DNA from 3 places in the Streptomyces sp. NPDC004732 genome. Region 3 is predicted to be linked to each of the others. Evidence: riboswitches for the same ligand, from Rfam matches in the RefSeq annotation. Region 3 holds a riboswitch; each other region holds the start of a gene.
The links. A riboswitch is a leader RNA that binds a small molecule or an ion and turns the genes downstream of it on or off. The one in region 3 is predicted to bind cobalamin.

Region 1: it holds a riboswitch for cobalamin, as region 3 does, so the genes downstream of both, ABZV77_RS26815 (prenyltransferase/squalene oxidase repeat-containing protein) here and ABZV77_RS15085 (ribonucleoside triphosphate reductase) in region 3, are expected to answer to the same signal.
Region 2: it holds a riboswitch for cobalamin, as region 3 does, so the genes downstream of both, ABZV77_RS33305 (ABC transporter substrate-binding protein) here and ABZV77_RS15085 (ribonucleoside triphosphate reductase) in region 3, are expected to answer to the same signal.

Annotation. Positions count from the first base shown of each region.
Region 1 covers NZ_JBEXJR010000009.1:42,347-47,990, reverse strand. Annotated here, with positions in the region: gene ABZV77_RS26820 (SCO2322 family protein) at 12-695, opposite strand; gene ABZV77_RS26815 (prenyltransferase/squalene oxidase repeat-containing protein) at 692-1,915, opposite strand; cobalamin riboswitch at 2,038-2,172, opposite strand; gene ABZV77_RS26810 (MBL fold metallo-hydrolase) at 2,197-3,252, opposite strand; gene ABZV77_RS26805 (aldehyde dehydrogenase) at 3,455-4,921, shown strand; gene ABZV77_RS26800 (ferredoxin) at 4,921-5,154, shown strand; gene lanKC (class III lanthionine synthetase LanKC) at 5,385-5,644, shown strand, end outside.
Region 2 covers NZ_JBEXJR010000012.1:239,414-245,057, forward strand. Annotated here, with positions in the region: gene ABZV77_RS33285 (MoaD/ThiS family protein) at 1-120, opposite strand, end outside; gene ABZV77_RS33290 (putative leader peptide) at 256-363, opposite strand; gene ABZV77_RS33295 (ABC transporter ATP-binding protein) at 430-1,224, opposite strand; gene ABZV77_RS33300 (iron ABC transporter permease) at 1,221-2,282, opposite strand; gene ABZV77_RS33305 (ABC transporter substrate-binding protein) at 2,321-3,298, opposite strand; cobalamin riboswitch at 3,342-3,470, opposite strand; gene ABZV77_RS33310 (M67 family metallopeptidase) at 3,467-3,889, opposite strand; gene ABZV77_RS33315 (amino acid permease) at 3,975-5,474, opposite strand.
Region 3 covers NZ_JBEXJR010000004.1:613,154-618,797, forward strand. Annotated here, with positions in the region: gene ABZV77_RS15065 (carboxylesterase family protein) at 1-379, shown strand, start outside; gene ABZV77_RS15070 (hypothetical protein) at 392-763, opposite strand; gene ABZV77_RS15075 (TetR/AcrR family transcriptional regulator) at 760-1,407, opposite strand; gene ABZV77_RS15080 (class I SAM-dependent methyltransferase) at 1,479-2,141, shown strand; cobalamin riboswitch at 2,239-2,386, shown strand; gene ABZV77_RS15085 (ribonucleoside triphosphate reductase) at 2,433-4,211, shown strand; gene ABZV77_RS15090 (anaerobic ribonucleoside-triphosphate reductase activating protein) at 4,229-4,798, shown strand; gene ABZV77_RS15095 (metallophosphoesterase) at 4,955-5,644, shown strand, end outside.

The DNA of each region.
Region 1 (5,644 bases), on a different contig from region 3:
AGGGCCCCGCGTCAGCCGCGGCGACGCCGGGCCTGCCAGATCCCGGCACCGCCGAGCAGCGCGACGGCGGCGATCCCGGCGATCAGACCGACCGAGGGCCCGCCGTCGCCGTCACCGTTGTCGGGGTCCGCCTGCGCGTCGGTGGTCGCGGTCTTCTTGCCGCTCGGGTCCCCGTCGCCGGAGACCTGCTCGCCGCAGCCCGACTTCGGATAGCCGTCGATGGCGCACAGCAGCGCCTTGTTGTCGTAGCGCAGCGGCTTGGCGACGGCGGCGAGGGCCTCCGCGCTGGTGGCGTCCTCGGCGACCTGCGCGCAGGCGGTGCGCGGCTTCGGCGGCCGCTCGCCGCCGGGGGCGTCGCCCGCCGTGCCGAAGTCGACGACGAGGCCGACGCGCTTCTGGCCGTCCTTCGCCGGGGTGTCCTTGCAGAGGTCCGCGAAGTCGGCGGGGCCGCGGGGCTTCGCGGAGTCCTTCGAGTCGTCGGAGACCGAGAAGCGGAAGCCCTGCACGTCGCCGTCCTCGGGGGTCGCGGTGCCGGGCCCCTGGGTGGCGTACGTCCACTGCTCGCCGTCCCGCTCCCAGAACGACCAGTAGCGGTAACCGGCGGCCTGGGCGGGCGCGGCGGCGAGGGCGCACAGCAGCGCGGCGAGGAACGCCACGACCACCGGGCGCCCGCGCCGCACACGGCCCCGTGTCACTGCTTCTTCTTGCGGTTGCCGCTGTACAGGAAGCCGATGCCGATGCCCGCGACCATGCCGACGCCGATGATCCACCAGACGCTGACGCCGCCGTCGTCGTCCTTCTCGTCCGCGTCCGACGCGGACGGGGACTTCGACGCGGTCTCCGGGGCCGGGCCCGTGGCGTTCAGCTGCTTGACGAGGTCGGCGCCGCCGAAGTCGCGCGGGTCCATGCCTGCCGCGTGCGCGGCGAAGATCAGCTGGGAGTAGGCGGCGGGGCCCGACTGCTTCGCCCAGTCCGCGGAGTTCTTCGCGAGCCAGTCGGCGGACGCCTCGGCCCGCTCGCTCTGCCCGGCGGCGGCGAGGGCGAGCACGGAGTCGGCGGTGTTGCCGAAGTCCGGCTGGTCCGTGGAGCCCGGCATCGACGACATCAGGTGGTCGTCGGTCTTGCCGAGGGTGTCGAGCAGATAGCCCACGCCGTTGCCCGCGGCCTGCGCGGCGGTGTCCGGCTTCGCGCACTTGGGCGCGGCGGTCTCGGACTTCTTGGGGGCGGAGACGACGAGGCCCTTGCCGAGGCTGCCGAGCACACCGGCGGCGGTGGCGTCGGCGTTCGGCGAGAGCTTGCCGGACTTGGCGTCGGCGAGGCCGAACGCGCCGCCGTCCTTGTCGCAGTCCATGGCGAGCTTCGGCAGCGCGTCGTAGGCGGACTTGCCGTCCTGGGACTTCATCGCCGCCGGGTTCTGGCCCGCCGCGACGAGCGCGCCGACCACGATGCCGGTGGAGTTCGCGTCGCTGGGCAGCCCCGGGTTGTAGCCCCAGCCGCCGTCCTTGTTCTGTACGGACTTCAGCCAGTCGACGCTCTTCTTGACCGTCTTGTCCTGCTTGCCGAGCGCGGCGAGGGCCTGCACGGCGGCGGCGGTGGAGTTGCTGTCGACCGCCGTCTTGGAGTTGCAGGGCTCGGTGGCGTCCGCGCGGTACGCCGCGAAGCCGCCGCTCGCGCACTGCTGGCCGGTGAGCCAGTCCACCGCCTTCGCGGCGGGCTTGACGCCCTCGGTGTCCTGGGCGAGCAGGGCGTACGACTGGCGGAAGACACCGTCGAACTTGGGGTCGGTCTTGCCGTAGAGGCCCGAGGGGAGCGCGGCCGAGGGCGACGGCGTGTCGTCCGCGAAGGCGACCGGTGCTGCGGCCGGGCCGAACACGGCGACGGCGGCCAGAACCGCTGCGCTGCGACGAACGTTCATGATGCGGCGGGTTGCCTCTCCCTGCGGGGAGCGGGGCGGCACGGACCATGCGAGCACGGCTACCGGGCGGCTCCGGCTCCGTATACCTCGACGGTGCCGCTCATCGGGGGCCCCGATGAAGCGAGCCGGTCACGTTCCGCGCCGGGCATTCCGGCTCACGGGTCCCGAAGGTCGGGGCCCGTACACGGCTGCGGGTCAGCGCCGGATTCGCACCGGCTTCCCCCTTGGCGGACGTGAGGACGACGCGCTCACTCTACCGGCCGGTCCGCGCACCTCCCGGGTCACACCGCCACGAACGTGACCGGGTCGCTGCCCGGCACGGCCTCCGCGCGCCCCAGCTTGACCAGGCGCCGCACATGGGCCTCGGCCTCCGAGACGGCGATGGTGCGCGAGCCGTAGGGGATCTCGGCCCAGGGGCGGTTCCACTCCATGCGCTCGGCGATCTGCCAGGGGGTGAGGGGCTCGGCGAGCAGGGTGCGGAGTCCGGTCAGGCGCTCCTCGTGGTGGGTCAGGAGCTCGTGGACGCGGGCGGGCGCGTCGGTGAACGTGCGCTGGTGGGCGGGCAGGACCTCCGCGGGGCCGAGGCGGCCGACGCGTTCCAGGGAGTCCAGGTAGTCGCCGAGGGGATCGGTGACGGTCTCCGAATCGGGGTCCTCGTACAGGCCGATGTGCGGGGTGATGCCGGGCAGCAGGTGGTCGCCGGAGAAGAGGCGGCCGTTGCCGCGCAGGCCCGCCGGGTGGTCCTCCTCCAGATGGAGGCAGACGTGGCCCGGCGTGTGGCCGGGGGTCCAGATCGCGCGCAGGCGGCGGCCGGGCAGGGCGAGGAGCTCGCCGGGGGTGATGGAGCGGTCGGGGAGGGCGGGGGCGAGGCCGGGGAGCTTGCGGGGACGGCCCTCGTCGCGGGCCAGGACCAGCGGGGCGAGGTGGTCGGCGGGCGCGCCTGCGGCGGTGAGCTTGTCCACCAGGTACGCGTACCAGCGGTCCGGCGGGTTCGAGCGGGTGCGGCGGACCACGGACGCGTCCGCGTCGTGCATGGCGAGCCACGCCCCCGAGGCGTCCCGGACCTTGCCGGAGAGGCCGTGGTGGTCGGGGTGGTGGTGCGTGATGACGACGCCGTGCACGTCGGCGACCGCGACGCCGCAGGTGGCGAGCCCGGCGGTGAGGGTGTCCCAGGACGTCGGGTCGTCCCAGCCGGTGTCGACGAGGACCGGTCCCGCGTCGGTGTCCAGGAGGTGGACGAGGGTGAAGCCGAGGGGGTTGTCGGGGATCGGGACCTTGATGCTCCAGACGCCGCCGCCGTGCTCGATCACCGGCGGGTCCGTCACCTGCGGGGTCATGAGGGCCTCGTCTCTGTTCGCCGGGTGCCACCACTATAACTAGAACTAGTTCCAATAGTCGCCCAAGTCGACTGTCTGGAGGCTGTGTTACCCCTTCCGTCCGTGGACTCCACGAACTAGAACTGGTATCAGTTCTGAAACCGTGTCAGGAAACCGGGTCGGGAAACCGCGTCGGGAAGCGCTCCGCAGGAGGCAGTCAGCCATGACCGAGCTCGTGGAACACGGACAGCTGTTCATCGGCGGGGAGTTGGTCGACCCGCTCGGAAAGGACGTCATCGACGTCGTCTCTCCGCACACCGGAGAGGTCTTCGCCCGGGTGCCGCACGCGGCGCCCGCCGACGTGGACCGCGCCGTCGCCGCCGCCCGCAAGGCCTTCGAGCACGGTCCCTGGCCGCGGATGACCCTGGACGAACGCATCGAGATCATCGCGAAGATCAAGGACGGATTCGCGGTGCGCCACGAGGAGATCGCCCGCGTCATCAGCTCCGAGAACGGCACCCCCTACACGTCCAGCGTGATGGTGCAGGCCCTCGCCGCGATGATGGTGTGGGACGCGGCGATCACCGTGGCCCGTGACTTCCGGTACGAGGAGCAGCGCGACGGCGTCCTCGGCAAGCTGCTCGTCCGGCGCGAACCGGTGGGCGTCGTCGCGGCCGTCGTGCCCTGGAACGTCCCGCAGTTCACCGCCGCCGCCAAGCTGGCGCCCGCGCTGCTCGCCGGCTGCCCCGTGATCCTCAAGACCTCCCCGGAGGCCCCGCTCGACGCGTACATACTCGCCGAGCTCGCGGCCGAGGCGGGCCTGCCCGAAGGGGTGCTCTCCATCGTCTGCGCGGACCGCGAGGTGAGCGAGTACCTCGTCGGGCACCCCGACGTCGACAAGGTGTCCTTCACCGGGTCCGTCGCCGCGGGCAAGCGCGTCATGGAGGTCGCCGCCCGCAACCTCACCCGCGTGACGCTGGAGCTGGGCGGCAAGTCGGCCGCCGTCATCCTGCCGGACGCCGACGCGGCGACCGCCGTCGCGGGCATCACCCCGTTCGCCTGGATGATCAACGGCCAGGCGTGCGTGGCCCAGACCCGCATCCTCGTGCCGCGCACCCGCTACGACGAGTTCGCCGAGGCGTTCTCCGCCGCGGCCAGCGCCCTCAAGGTCGGCGACCCCCTCGACCCCGCCACCGAACTCGGCCCGCTCGTCGCCCAGCGGCAGCAGCAGCGGTCCCTCGACTACATCCGCATCGGCCAGGAGGAGGGCGCCAAGATCCTTGCGGGCGGCGGCCGTCCGGCAGGCCTCGACCAGGGCTGGTACGTGGAGCCGACGCTGTTCGGCGGCGTCGACAACTCGATGCGCATCGCCCGCGAGGAGATCTTCGGCCCCGTCATCTGCCTGCTGCCCTACGGCGACGAGGACGAGGCGGTACGGATCGCCAACGACTCCGACTACGGCCTCAGCGGCAGTGTCTGGACGGCCGACAACGAGCGCGGCATCGACATCGCGCGCCGGGTGCGCACGGGCACGTACTCCGTGAACACCTTCAGCCTCGACATGCTCGGCCCCTTCGGCGGCTACAAGAACTCCGGCCTCGGGCGCGAGTTCGGCCCCGAGGGATACGGCGAGTACTTCGAGCACAAGATGATCCATCTCCCCAACGGTTACCAGGGGAGCGGTGCCTGATGGGTGACCGCTGGCACGTCGAGGTCGACCGGTCGGTCTGCATCGGCTCCGGGATGTGCGTGCTCACCGCGCCCGGCGGGTTCGAGCTGGACACCGCCCGTCAGTCGCACCCCACCGAGCCCGAGACCGACGCCAACGAAAAGGTCCTGGAGGCGGCGGAGGGCTGCCCGGTCGAGGCGATCACGATCACGCTGGCGGGCGGCGGTGAGGTCGTGTTTCCGCCGGAGGACTAGCCCCAGGAACAGCGTCCCCAAGCCCGGCAGGACCGCGCCCGCGCCCCGTTTGCCCCGATGACGGCGCGGGCGTCGCCCTTTGTACCGTCCGTGGATATTCTGTGCTCTCGAACATGCGCGAACGCGACTTTACCCATGCGTTCCGCACGGCGTTCTGATGACACTCGTGACTGTTCCGCCCCTTTGCGCCCTGGAAATCTCTCTGCCACGCCGAGCGGAGAGGGGACGCCATGGACAAGCGGTACGAGGTCTACTGTCTGGCCGACAGGCACTTCTACGAGACCCCGGACCGGCTGTCGTCCAAGGGCGCCTCGGGCACCCCCGAGTTCCCGGTGGCGGGCCGGCCCGTCCCCGCCGGGTGGCGCTCCGGACGCATCGGCGACTGGCTGTCCCTCGTCCCGTTGGGCGACGACGGGACCCCCGTACCCGCACCGCAGCAGGGCTGGAAGATCCACGTCTCCGCGACCCTGCAGAACGCGGACCGCGTCGC
Region 2 (5,644 bases), on a different contig from region 3:
CTCGTGCCGCGAGTCGAGGTCGGTGAAGAGCTCGGCGAGGGTGTCCCCGCTGCCCTCGACGGCCTTGGCGCCGTCGGTGTAGGTGCGGAGGATGGTCGGGATGCGGACCTCGATGGCCATGCTGAGGGCTCCTGTCGGGAGTCGAGAAGTGCGAGTGGTGGGCGCGCGGCGGCGCGGGGCTTGCGGTGTGGTGCGCCGGGCGTACGGAGGCGGCCGCCGCGGCCCGCGGCCGTGGTCGGGCCGCGGTGGACCGGTTCAGCGGGTACAGATGGCGCTGGCGAGGCGGCACAGGTCGACGTGCAGCCGCGCCACGAGCAGCAGGGGTGCGCTCGGCGTCTCTTCGCTCACGTCATGGGGAACCATGCGGTCATCGTATCGATTCCCGGTCCGGATCCCGGAATGTGATCTCAGCTGGTGGACGGAATCCGTTCAGGATGCGGGCGGCGGCAGATAGACGACGGTCGGGGCGCCGGTCAGCGGATGCGTGCTGACCTCGGCCGTCACGCCGTACACGGTGGCGAGCAGCTCGGCGGTGAGGACCTCCTTGGGCGCCCCGGAGGCGACGAGACGGCCGCCGTCGAGGACGTAGAGGCGGTCGCAGAAGTACGCGGCCAGGTTCAGGTCGTGCAGGGCCAGGAGGTTCGTGGTGCCCAGGTCCCGCACGAAGGAGAGGATCTCCAGCTGGTAGCGGATGTCCAGGTGGTTGGTGGGCTCGTCGAGGACGACGAGGGTCGGCTCCTGGACCAGGGCGCGGGCCACCAGGGCGCGCTGGCGCTCGCCTCCGGAGAGCGAGGGGAAGGTGCGGTCGGCCAGCTCGTCGACGCCGACCCGGGCGAGCGCCGCCGTGACGAGCTCGTCGTCGGCCGCGGTGTCCGCCTCCCAGAACCGCTTGTGCGGGGAGCGGCCCATGGCGACCACCTGCCGGACGGTCAGCTCGAAGGCGGCCTGGCCGTCCTGCGGCACCGTGGCCAGGCGCCGGGCGCGCGCCTTCGGGGGCATCGTGTGCAGGTCGTCGCCGTCGAGGAGGGCGCGGCCGCCGGTGGGGCGCAGCGTGCCGTACACGCAGCGGAGCAGCGTCGTCTTGCCGCTGCCGTTGGGGCCGACGACGCCGACGGTCTCGCCGGGGTCGGCGGTGAGGTCGACGGCGTCCACGAGGAGCCTGCCTTCGACCTCGTACGAGAGGTGCTCGGTGCGCAGTTCACCGGCGGGGGGCGGCTGGGTCATGCCGGTACTCCTTCGTTGCGCCGCCTCAGCAGCCACAGGAAGAACGGGCCGCCGGTGAGCGCGGTGAGCACGCCGACGGGGATGTCCTGCGGCGCGGCGACGGTGCGTGCGGCGAGGTCGGCGGCGACCAGGAAGACCGCGCCCATCAGCGCGACGACCGGGAGCAGTGCGCGATGCGCGGCGCCGACCAGCATGCGGGCGGCGTGCGGCACCATCAGGCCGACGAATCCGATGGCCCCGCTGTAGGCGACCAGGGCGCCGGTGAGGAGCGAGGCGAGGACGAAGACTCCGGCACGGAATCGGGTGGCGTCCAGGCCGAGGACGGTGGCGCCCTCCTCACCGGCGAGGAGCAGGTCGAGGGGGCGGGCCATGGACATCAGGAGGGCCGTGCCGAGGACCAGGGTGACGCAGGGCAGGGCGAGCATGTCCCAGCGGGCACTGCCGAGGCCGCCGAGCGTCCAGTACAGGACCTCCTTGAGGTGGTCCGCGCTGTCGGCGGTGACCAGGATGAGGCTGGTCAGCGCGGTCAGGATGTACGAGACGGCGACGCCCGCGAGGATCAGCCTGCCGGTGGCGAAGCCGCCGCCTCCGCTGCGGGCCAGGGCGTAGACGAGGACCAGTGAGATCAGGGCGCCCGCGAAGGAGGCGGCCGGGATGGTGACGCTGGTCGACAGGGCGGCGCCGAGGCCGAAGACGGAGCCGAGCACGATCGCGCTGACCGCGCCGACGGAGGCGCCCGAGGAGACGCCGAGCAGGAAGGGGTCGGCGAGGGGGTTGCGGACGAGGGCCTGGAGGACGGTGCCGATGACGGCGAGTCCTGCGCCGACGGTGGCGCCGAGGATGACTCTCGGGAGTCGCACGTCCAGGACGATGGTGCGGAACGGGGAGGGGTCCGCCCTTCCCGTCAGGATCTCGACGACCTGGGCCGTCGGGATCCTGACGGAGCCCAGGGCGAGCCCGGCGAGCGTCGCGGCGGCGAGGGCGACGGTGAGCACCGTCAGGACGGCGAGGCGCCGCCCCCCTGAGCTCCGCCGATCGCCCTTCGGGCTCGTCCTCAAACGCCGGACGGGCTGGATCTCCCGCACTCTCTGCGCGCTCACAGCTGCGCCGCCAGCTTCCTCACCGCCTCGGGTGCTCGTACTCCGGTGACCATGTCCGAGAGCGGCAGCACCGCGAAGCTCTTGTTCTTGACGGCGGGGACGTCCTGGAGGGCCGGGTCGTCGAGGAGGCGCTTCTTCTTCTGGGCGACGGTCGTGGCGCCGTAGTCGAGGATCAGGATCGTCTCGGGCCTGTTCTTCACGACGGACTCCCAGGACGCGTCGCTGAAGGACTTGTCCACGTCGGCGAAGACGTTGCGGCCGCCCGCCCGCTTGATGATGTCGTTGCCGATGCCGCGGCCGCCCGCGGTGAACGCGGTCTTGTCGCCGCTGTCGTAGACGAAGACGGAGCGGGGCTTCTTGCCCTTCGACTTCTCGGCGGTGGCGGCGAGTTCGCGCTGTGCGCCGCTCACCCACTTGTCCGCGCGGGCCCGCACCCCGAAGGTGGAGCCGACCTCGCGGACCTCGCGGTAGACGTCATCCATGGAGACGGGCCGCTTCGCGCAGCCCTCGACGTTGAGGCGGCTCTCGATGCCGGACTTGGCGAGCGCGGAGCGGCTGCGGCCGTCGCCCGCGAGGAAGGCGCTCGCGTATCCGCCGTACACGTAGTCGGGGTTGGCGGCGAGCAGCTTCTCGTAGGAGGGGTACTCCTTGGCGACGACGGGGATGGAGTCGTACGCCTTCTCATACTGCGGCAGGACCTTGTCGTCGAGGTACGCCGTGCCCGCGAGGTGGTCCTTGAGGCCGAGTTCCAGCATCACTTCGGTGGCGTGCTGGTTCATGGTGACGGCGCGCTTCGGGGGTGCGTCGTACGTCGTCTTCACACCGCAGTTGGTGACGGTGTACGGAAATCCGGCGGCCTTGGCCGCGGTCTTCCCGTCACCGCCCGCATCGCCCGAGTCAGACGAGGAGCACGCGGCGAGCGGGACGAGCAGTGCGGCCGCGGCGAGCGCGCGTATGCCGGTGTGGCGGGACATGGCTGAACTGCCTCCTCCAGGGGATTTCCGCGTCCCCTGCGTTGCATGGAGGAGGACGGCAGGTCAGTTCCTGACTCCCCCGCCCCGGCTTCGGAGTGGGGTCACAGTGGCGGGACCGTGCCGGTTTCGCACCGGCTTCCTGGCTCCTGCCGCCCTCTTGAGTAAAGCTCAGTATGCCTCGACGACCTTTACTTCTTCCTCGGCGACCTCGCCGTCCACGATCCGGTAGGAGCGGAACTGGAAGGGGCCCGCGTCGTCGGTGTCCGCCGTGGAGACCAGGACGTAGTGCGCGCCGGGCTCGTTGGCGTAGGTGATGTCGGTGCGCGAGGGGTACGCCTCGGTGGCGGTGTGCGAGTGGTAGACGATCACCGGCTCCTCGTCGCGGTCGTCCATCTCGCGGTAGAGCTTGAGCAGGTCACCCGAGTCGAACTCGTAGAACGTGGGCGAGCGGGCGGCGTTCAGCATCGGGATGAACCGCTCGGGACGTCCGGTGCCCTCCGGGCCCGCGACCACGCCGCACGCCTCGTCGGGGTGGTCCTGGCGCGCGTGCGCGACGATCTGGTCGTGGAGGGCCTGGGTGATGGTCAGCATGGCAGCCAGGATAAGCAGAGGGGCCCGCGCGTACCGAAGTGTGGTACGCGCGGGCCCGAATGCTGGACAGTGGCCTTGGGGAGCCTCAGTCCTTGGAGAGGGAGTCGTCCGAGGAGACCCCGCCGGAGACGCCGATCTTGCGCTTGTCGAAGGCCGCGGCCTCCGGGTTGCGGCTCTTGAGGATCAGGTAGGAGACCGTCAGGATCGCGGCCCAGACCGGAGCGGCGTACAGCGAGATCCGCGCGTCCTTGTCGACGCCCATCATCACGATGACCATGCCGATGAAGAGCAGGGCGAACCAGCTGGTGTACGGGGCGCCCGGGGCCCGGAAGGTGGACTGCGGCAGCTCGCCGCGGTCGGCCTTGCGGCGGTAGCGGATCTGGCAGGCCAGGATCATGATCCAGGCCCACATGCCGGAGATGGTCGCGAAGGAGACGACGTAGTTGAACGCCTCGCCCGGCCACTGGTAGTTGATCCAGACGCCGACCAGCATGAACGCGGCGGAGGCCGTGGTGCCGATCAGCGGCAGGCCGTTCTTCGTGAGCTTGGTGAAGAACTTGGGGCCCTGGCCGTTCATCGCCAGGTCGCGCAGCATGCGTCCGGTGGAGTACATGCCGGAGTTGCAGGAGGAGAGCGCGGCGGTGAGGACCACGAAGTTCACGATCGCGGCGCCGACGCCGAGACCCATCTCCTCGAAGGCCGCGACGAACGGCGAGACGCCGGGCTTGAAGGAGGTCCACGGGACGACCGACAGGATCATGATGAGCGCGCCGACGTAGAAGACGGCGATGCGCCACGGCACGGTGTTGATGGCCTTGGGCAGGACGGTCTTCGGGTCCTTGGACTCGCCCGCGGTGACGCCGACCAGCTCGACGGCGAGGAAGGCGAACATCACGATCTGCAGGGTCATCAGCGTGGAGCCGATGCCGTTGGGGAAGAAACCGCCCTGGTTCCACAGGTGGGCCACGGTGGCGGTGTCACCGGCGTCGGAGAAGCCGATGGTGAGGATGCCGACGCAGATCAGGATCATGCCGATGATGGCGGTGACCTTGACCATCGAGAACCAGAACTCGAGCTCACCGAAGAGCTTCACGGAGATGAGGTTCGCGCCGTACAGGATGACGGTGAAGACCAGCGCGTAGGCCCATTGCGGGAATGAGTCGTGGGTCCAGTACTGCATGTACTGGGCGGCCGCGGTCACTTCGGTGATGCCGGTGACGACCCAGAAGAGCCAGTACGTCCAGCCGGTCACGAATCCGAAGAACGGGCCCATGAACTCGCGTGCGTACTCCGAGAAGGAGCCGGACACGGGCCGGTACATGAGGAGCTCGCCGAGCGCCCGCATGATGAAGAAGATGACGAGGCCCGCGATGGCGTACGCCAGGATGAGGCTCGGTCCGGCCTTGTGGATGGCCTTGCCCGCGCCGAGGAACAGGCCGGTGCCGATGGCACCGCCGATCGCGATCATCTGGATCTGCCGGGCTCCGAGCCCGCGCTGGTATCCCTCGCCCTCGCCGGACGAGCCGTGCACGACCCCATTGCCGTCGTGCCCGTCGTGGTGCTCTTCGACCTGCACTGAGGTCATGGTGACGCCTTTCTCCATGCTGATCCGCGCCCGCACATCTGCGTTGTGGCTGCGGATCAGGTCCTGATCCCCCCGGATATGGATGGAGTGCTACCGGCGGTCTGCCGGCTGAAGCGCCCTCGGCGACATGGGTGGCGTCGCCGAGCGGTCGTGAAGATTTATCACGGTGG
Region 3 (5,644 bases):
CGCGCTGTTCGGCGCGGGCACCCGCGCCCTGGCCGCCGCCCACGCCGCCCACCCCGGCTCCGCGACCTTCGCCTACGAGTTCGCCTGGCGTTCGCACGCCCTGGACGGAGAACTCGGCGCCACGCACGCGGTCGAGCTGCCCTTCGTCTTCGATCTCACGCATCTGCCGCAACTGCACGGCCCCGCCGCCCTGCTCGGCCCGGACAAGCCCCCGGCGGATCTCGCGGACCGCATGCACCAGACCTGGATCCGGTTCGCCACTACCGGCGACCCCGGCTGGGATCCGTACGACACCGAGCGCAGGGCCACGATGCGCATCGACGCGGAGTGGCAGCAGATCGACGACCCGCACGGCCAGGAACGCCAGGCCTGGAGCTGACCCGACGCGCCCTCAGGCAGGGACGAAGACGTCCTCGTGGGCCCCGTCGAGGATGAATCCGTTGTCGAAGCGGACCCGCACGCTCACGCGCGGCCCCCGTTCCTGGAAGGCGGTCCACGCGGGTTCCAGGGAGCCGACCTTCTCTTCGAGCTGCCTCCTGCTCTCCGTGGGCATCTCGCGCCCGAAGGAGTCGAGCAGCGACTTGAGCCGCTCGTACTCGCGCACGTCGTCGCTCTCGTCCTGGTGGCCGACCACCTGCTCGACGGTCCCGCCGGTGCCCGCCGCCAGGGACAGGAACCCGACGACGACGCCCGCCACCTCGGCCGAATCGCTCAGCCGGGTGTCCTCCGCAAGGACCACCCGCTGGCCTTCCTTCAGAGTCATCTGCTCCCCATCTCCCCTGCGTCCGCGCGGTGCAGGAACGCCTCGACGAGGCGGTCGGTGAAAGCCTGGTCGACGGGTTCCGCCGTCACCAGGACACGGTGGTAGACCGGCCCCACGAGCTGGTCGATCTCCGCAGCCATGTCGAGCCCGGCGGCGAGCTGGCCGCGTTCCACCGCGCGTTCCAGCGGGAGCCGGTCGCGTCGGCGCTGTTCGTCGAGGTACCCGGACCGCAGGGCGGCGGCGAACGCGGGATCGTGCTGGGCGTGCCCGATGAGGGCCTTGAAGACGGCGCCCGCGTCGGACCGGGTGAGGAACAGGGCCAGTTGGCGCAGGTGGGCGCGGAGGTCCGGGGCCAGGTCGCCGTGGTCCGGCGGGACCAGGGCCTCGGCCGCGTCCTGGAGGAAGGCGTCCAGGAGGACGTCGGTCTTGGTCTTCCACCAGCGGTAGACGGTCTGCTTGGCGACACCCGCCCGGGCGGCGATGCCCTCGATGGTGACGCCGGTGAAGCCCTTCTCGACCAAGAGGTCGTCGGCCGCCTCAAGCACTGCCTGCCGGGCCTGTTCGCTGCGGCCGTGCCTGTTGCCGTGGTGGCGTGCCGCCGGTTCCGGCCCGGCCGCCGCGGCGGCCGTACTTCCTCGTCCCATGTCTGCCTCCTGGGGTCAGAGTAGGCCAGAACCTCTAGGCGCTACGCAACGGTGCGTCTAGCCTAGGCTCCATGACACCCACCAACACCCTCGAAGATCCCCGCGTCGTCTCCGCCCTCGACCGGATGTTCCGGCACGCCGAGCGGGACGAGGAGACCAGCAGGCGGATCCGGGCGGCGTGGCCCCAGGGTTCCGCGCCCCTCGGCCCGCAGGAGCAGGCCGACGCCAAGGCGGAGGTGTACATGCCGATTTCCGCTCAGGGCGGCCGCCTCCTCTACAACCTGATCAGGGCCACCCGTCCCGCCACCGTCGTCGAGTTCGGCACGTCCTTCGGCATCTCGACGCTCCATCTCGCCGCAGCGGTGCGCGACAACGGGACGGGGCGGGTGATCAGTACGGAACTGAGTGCCGCCAAGGCCGCGGCCGCCCGCCGGACGTTCACCGAGACGGGCCTCGACGACCTGATCACCGTCCTCGAAGGGGACGCCCGCGAGACCCTCGCCGCAGTCGACGGCTCCGCGGACTTCGTCCTCCTCGACGGCTGGAAGGACCTGTGCCTGCCCGTCCTGCGACTCCTCGAACCACGCCTCGCGCCCGGCACCCTCGTCATCGCCGACGACGTCGACCTGGCGGACCTCGCGCCCTACCTCGACTACGTCCGCGACTCCCGGAACGGCTACCAGAGCGTCACATTCCCCGTGGAGGACGGGATGGAGATCAGCTGCCGCCTCTAGGGGCGGGGCGGGCCCAGAGCCGTGGGCCCAAAGTCACTGCCTCAGGGCCGAACGTCACCCAAGATGTTGTGCCCGGCATGTCGCCCATGACACCAGATGTAGTGTTTCGGCAGTCGGTTCGGCGGGCGCTCACGGGCGTCCGCCGAGGCAACTGGGAACCCGGTGCGATTCCGGGGCTGCCCCGCAACGGTGAGCGGCCGCACAGCGGCCCGAGCCCGATACCTGCCGACCGCCCCCGCGCACATCGGCGCGGCGGGACTCCTTTCCGTACTGCCTCGTGGGAGGGCCGACGTGACGCAGATCGACGCCGTGGACTCGGTGACCGAATATCTCGACCGCAGCGACTGGCGGGTGAACGCCAACGCGAACCAGGGCTATTCGCTGGGCGGACTGATCCTCAACACCGCAGGGAAGGTCGTCGCCAACTACTGGCTCGACCAGGTGTATCCCGAGGCGGTGGGCCGCGCGCACCGGGAGGGCGACCTCCACATCCACGACCTGGACATGCTGTCCGGCTACTGCGCGGGCTGGTCGCTGCGCACCCTGCTGACCGAGGGCTTCAACGGAGTGCCGGGGCGGGTCGACTCCGCGCCGCCCCGGCACTTCTCCTCCGCCGTCGGCCAGATCGTCAACTTCCTCGGCACCCTGCAGAACGAATGGGCGGGCGCCCAGGCGTTCAGCTCCTTCGACACCTACATGGCCCCTTTCGTACGCCAGGACTCCCTGTCGTACGCGGAGGTCCACCAACACGTGCAGGAGCTGGTGCACAACCTCAACGTCCCGTCCCGCTGGGGCACCCAGACGCCGTTCACCAACCTCACCTTCGACTGGACGTGCCCGCCGGACCTGCGGGACCAGGTGCCGGTCATCGGCGGGCGGGAGGCGGACTTCACGTACGGGGAGCTCCAGGCCGAGATGGACCTGATCAACCGCGCGTACATCGACGTGATGACGGCCGGGGACGCGACGGGGCGGGTGTTCACCTTCCCCATCCCCACCTACAACATCACCGCCGACTTCCCCTGGGAGAGCGAGAACGCCGAGCGGCTGTTCGCCATGACCGCGAAGTACGGGCTGCCGTACTTCCAGAACTTCATCAACTCCGATCTCGCACCGCACCAGATCCGCTCGATGTGCTGCCGCCTCCAGCTGGACCTCACCGAACTGCTCAAGCGCGGCAACGGATTGTTCGGCAGCGCCGAGCAGACCGGCTCGCTGGGCGTCGTCACCCTCAACTGCGCCCGGCTCGGCCACCTGCACGCCGACGACGAGCGCGGCCTCTTCCGCGCCCTCGACCGGCTGCTCGGGCTCGCCAGGGACAGCCTGGAGATCAAGCGCGTCACCGTCCAGGACCTGATCGACGGCGGCCTCTACCCGTACACCAAGCGCTACCTCGGAACCCTGCGCAACCACTTCTCGACGATCGGCGTGAACGGGATCAACGAAATGATCCGGAACTTCACGCATGACGCCCACGACATCACCACCCCCGAAGGGCACGCCCTCGCCGTCCGGCTGCTCACGCACGTACGGGAGCGGATGGTGGAGTTCCAGGAGCGGACGGGCCACCTCTACAACCTGGAGGCCACCCCGGCCGAGGGAACGACCTACCGGTTCGCCAAGGAGGACAGGCGCCGCTTCCCTGGCATCCTGCAGGCCGGCACGGACGACCGGCCCTACTACACCAACTCCTCGCAGCTGCCCGTCGGATGGACCGACGACCCGTTCCTGGCCCTGGAGATGCAGGACGAACTGCAGACCAAGTACACCGGCGGCACCGTCCTGCACCTCTACATGCCCGAGCGGATCTCCGATGCCGAGGCCTGCCGCAAGCTCGTGCGGCGCTCCCTGGAACGCTTCTCCCTGCCCTATCTGACCGTGACCCCGACCTTCTCGATCTGTCCGCGGCACGGCTATCTGGCGGGCGAGCACACCACCTGCCCGACGTGCGAGGGCGCCTGCGAGGTGTGGACGCGGGTCATGGGCTACCACCGGCCCGTGTCCTCCTTCAACATCGGCAAGAAGGGCGAGCACGCCGAACGTGTGCCCTTCCGGGAAGCGGTCGCGTGATACGGATCGGTGGGTGGGTGCCCCTGTCGAGCTGCGACTGGCCAGGGCGTCTGGTCACCACCGTGTTCTGCCAGGGCTGCCCCTGGCGCTGCGGCTACTGCCACAACCCCGGCCTGCTCGACCCGCGCGGGCGGGCGGCTGTCGAGTGGCGGGAGGTGGCCGCCCATCTCGCCCGACGCGAGGGGCTGTTGGACGGGGTCGTCTTCTCCGGCGGCGAGCCACTGCTGCAGGCCGGGCTCGCGTGGGCGATGCGGGAGGCGCGCGGGCTCGGGTTCGGAGTCGGCCTGCACACGGGCGGAGCCTTTCCCCGCCGCTTCGCCGAGCTCCTGGCGGACGGGCTCGTCGACTGGGTGGGGTTCGACGTCAAGGCGGCACCGGACACGTACGACCGCGTCACCGGCGCCCGGAACAGCGCCGCTCCCGTCCTGCGCAGCCTCCGTCTCCTGCGGGAGTCCGGGGTGGCGCACCAGTTGCGGACGACCGTCGGCCCCGGGTTCCTCGACCGGGACGACGTCGCGGAGCTGCGGGAGTGGCTGGCGGGGGAGGGGCTGTCGGGGCACGTCTGGCAGCGGGCCCGTCCCGTCTGACGTGGGCGACCGCCGCGGAGGCTGCGGTTCACTGGTGAGTCACCGGACGGTAACTGGTCTGGCCTCGTTACCTCACCAATGCCATCTAGCGTCACGGGAGTTCATGCCGGGCGGCACGCACCGTAGGCCCGGCCATAGGCAAGGATCCGGATCCCCGTGAGACGTACCCCCTTCGTGATCACCGCGGCGTCCCTGGCGCTGCTGCTCCCGGCCGCCGCCCACGCGACCGCCCCGACGGGCGGGGCGGCGGCCAGCCCCGCCCCGTCCAGCCCGGCACACGCCACCCCCGCACCGCCCACCTTCAGCAGCCCCGGCGGCCGCTACGAACGCCCCGTCTCCCTGACCCTGCGGGCCGCGCGCGGCACCACGGTCCGCTACAGCCTGGACGGCACCACACCCACGCGCGCGGACCGCGCCTTCGTGCCGGGCCGTCCGCTGCGCCTCACGAAGGACACCAACGTCACCGCCGTCGCGTTCCGTGGCGGCCGGGCGAGCATCCCGGTATCGGCCGGATATCTCGTCAAGAGCAGGGAGAAGCCCCTCGCGCGGCTCGTCGTCATGTCCGACGTGCACATCGGGGACCACGAGAAGAACGACAAGAAGTACGAGAGCTTCTTCGACACCATCGGGTCGGTCTTCCCCGAGCCCGACGCGATCCTCTCCAACGGCGACATGATCAACGACAACGGCGACGGCCGCGGCGCCGACCACCGCATCGTCTCCGAGATCTTCCGCGCCAACCTCAAGCGCAAGGGCATGGACGACACACAGGTCCTGCTCTCCAACGGCAACCACGACGCGAGCCTCGCCGACATCCGCGCCCACTACCCGCGCGCCTGGTTCCCC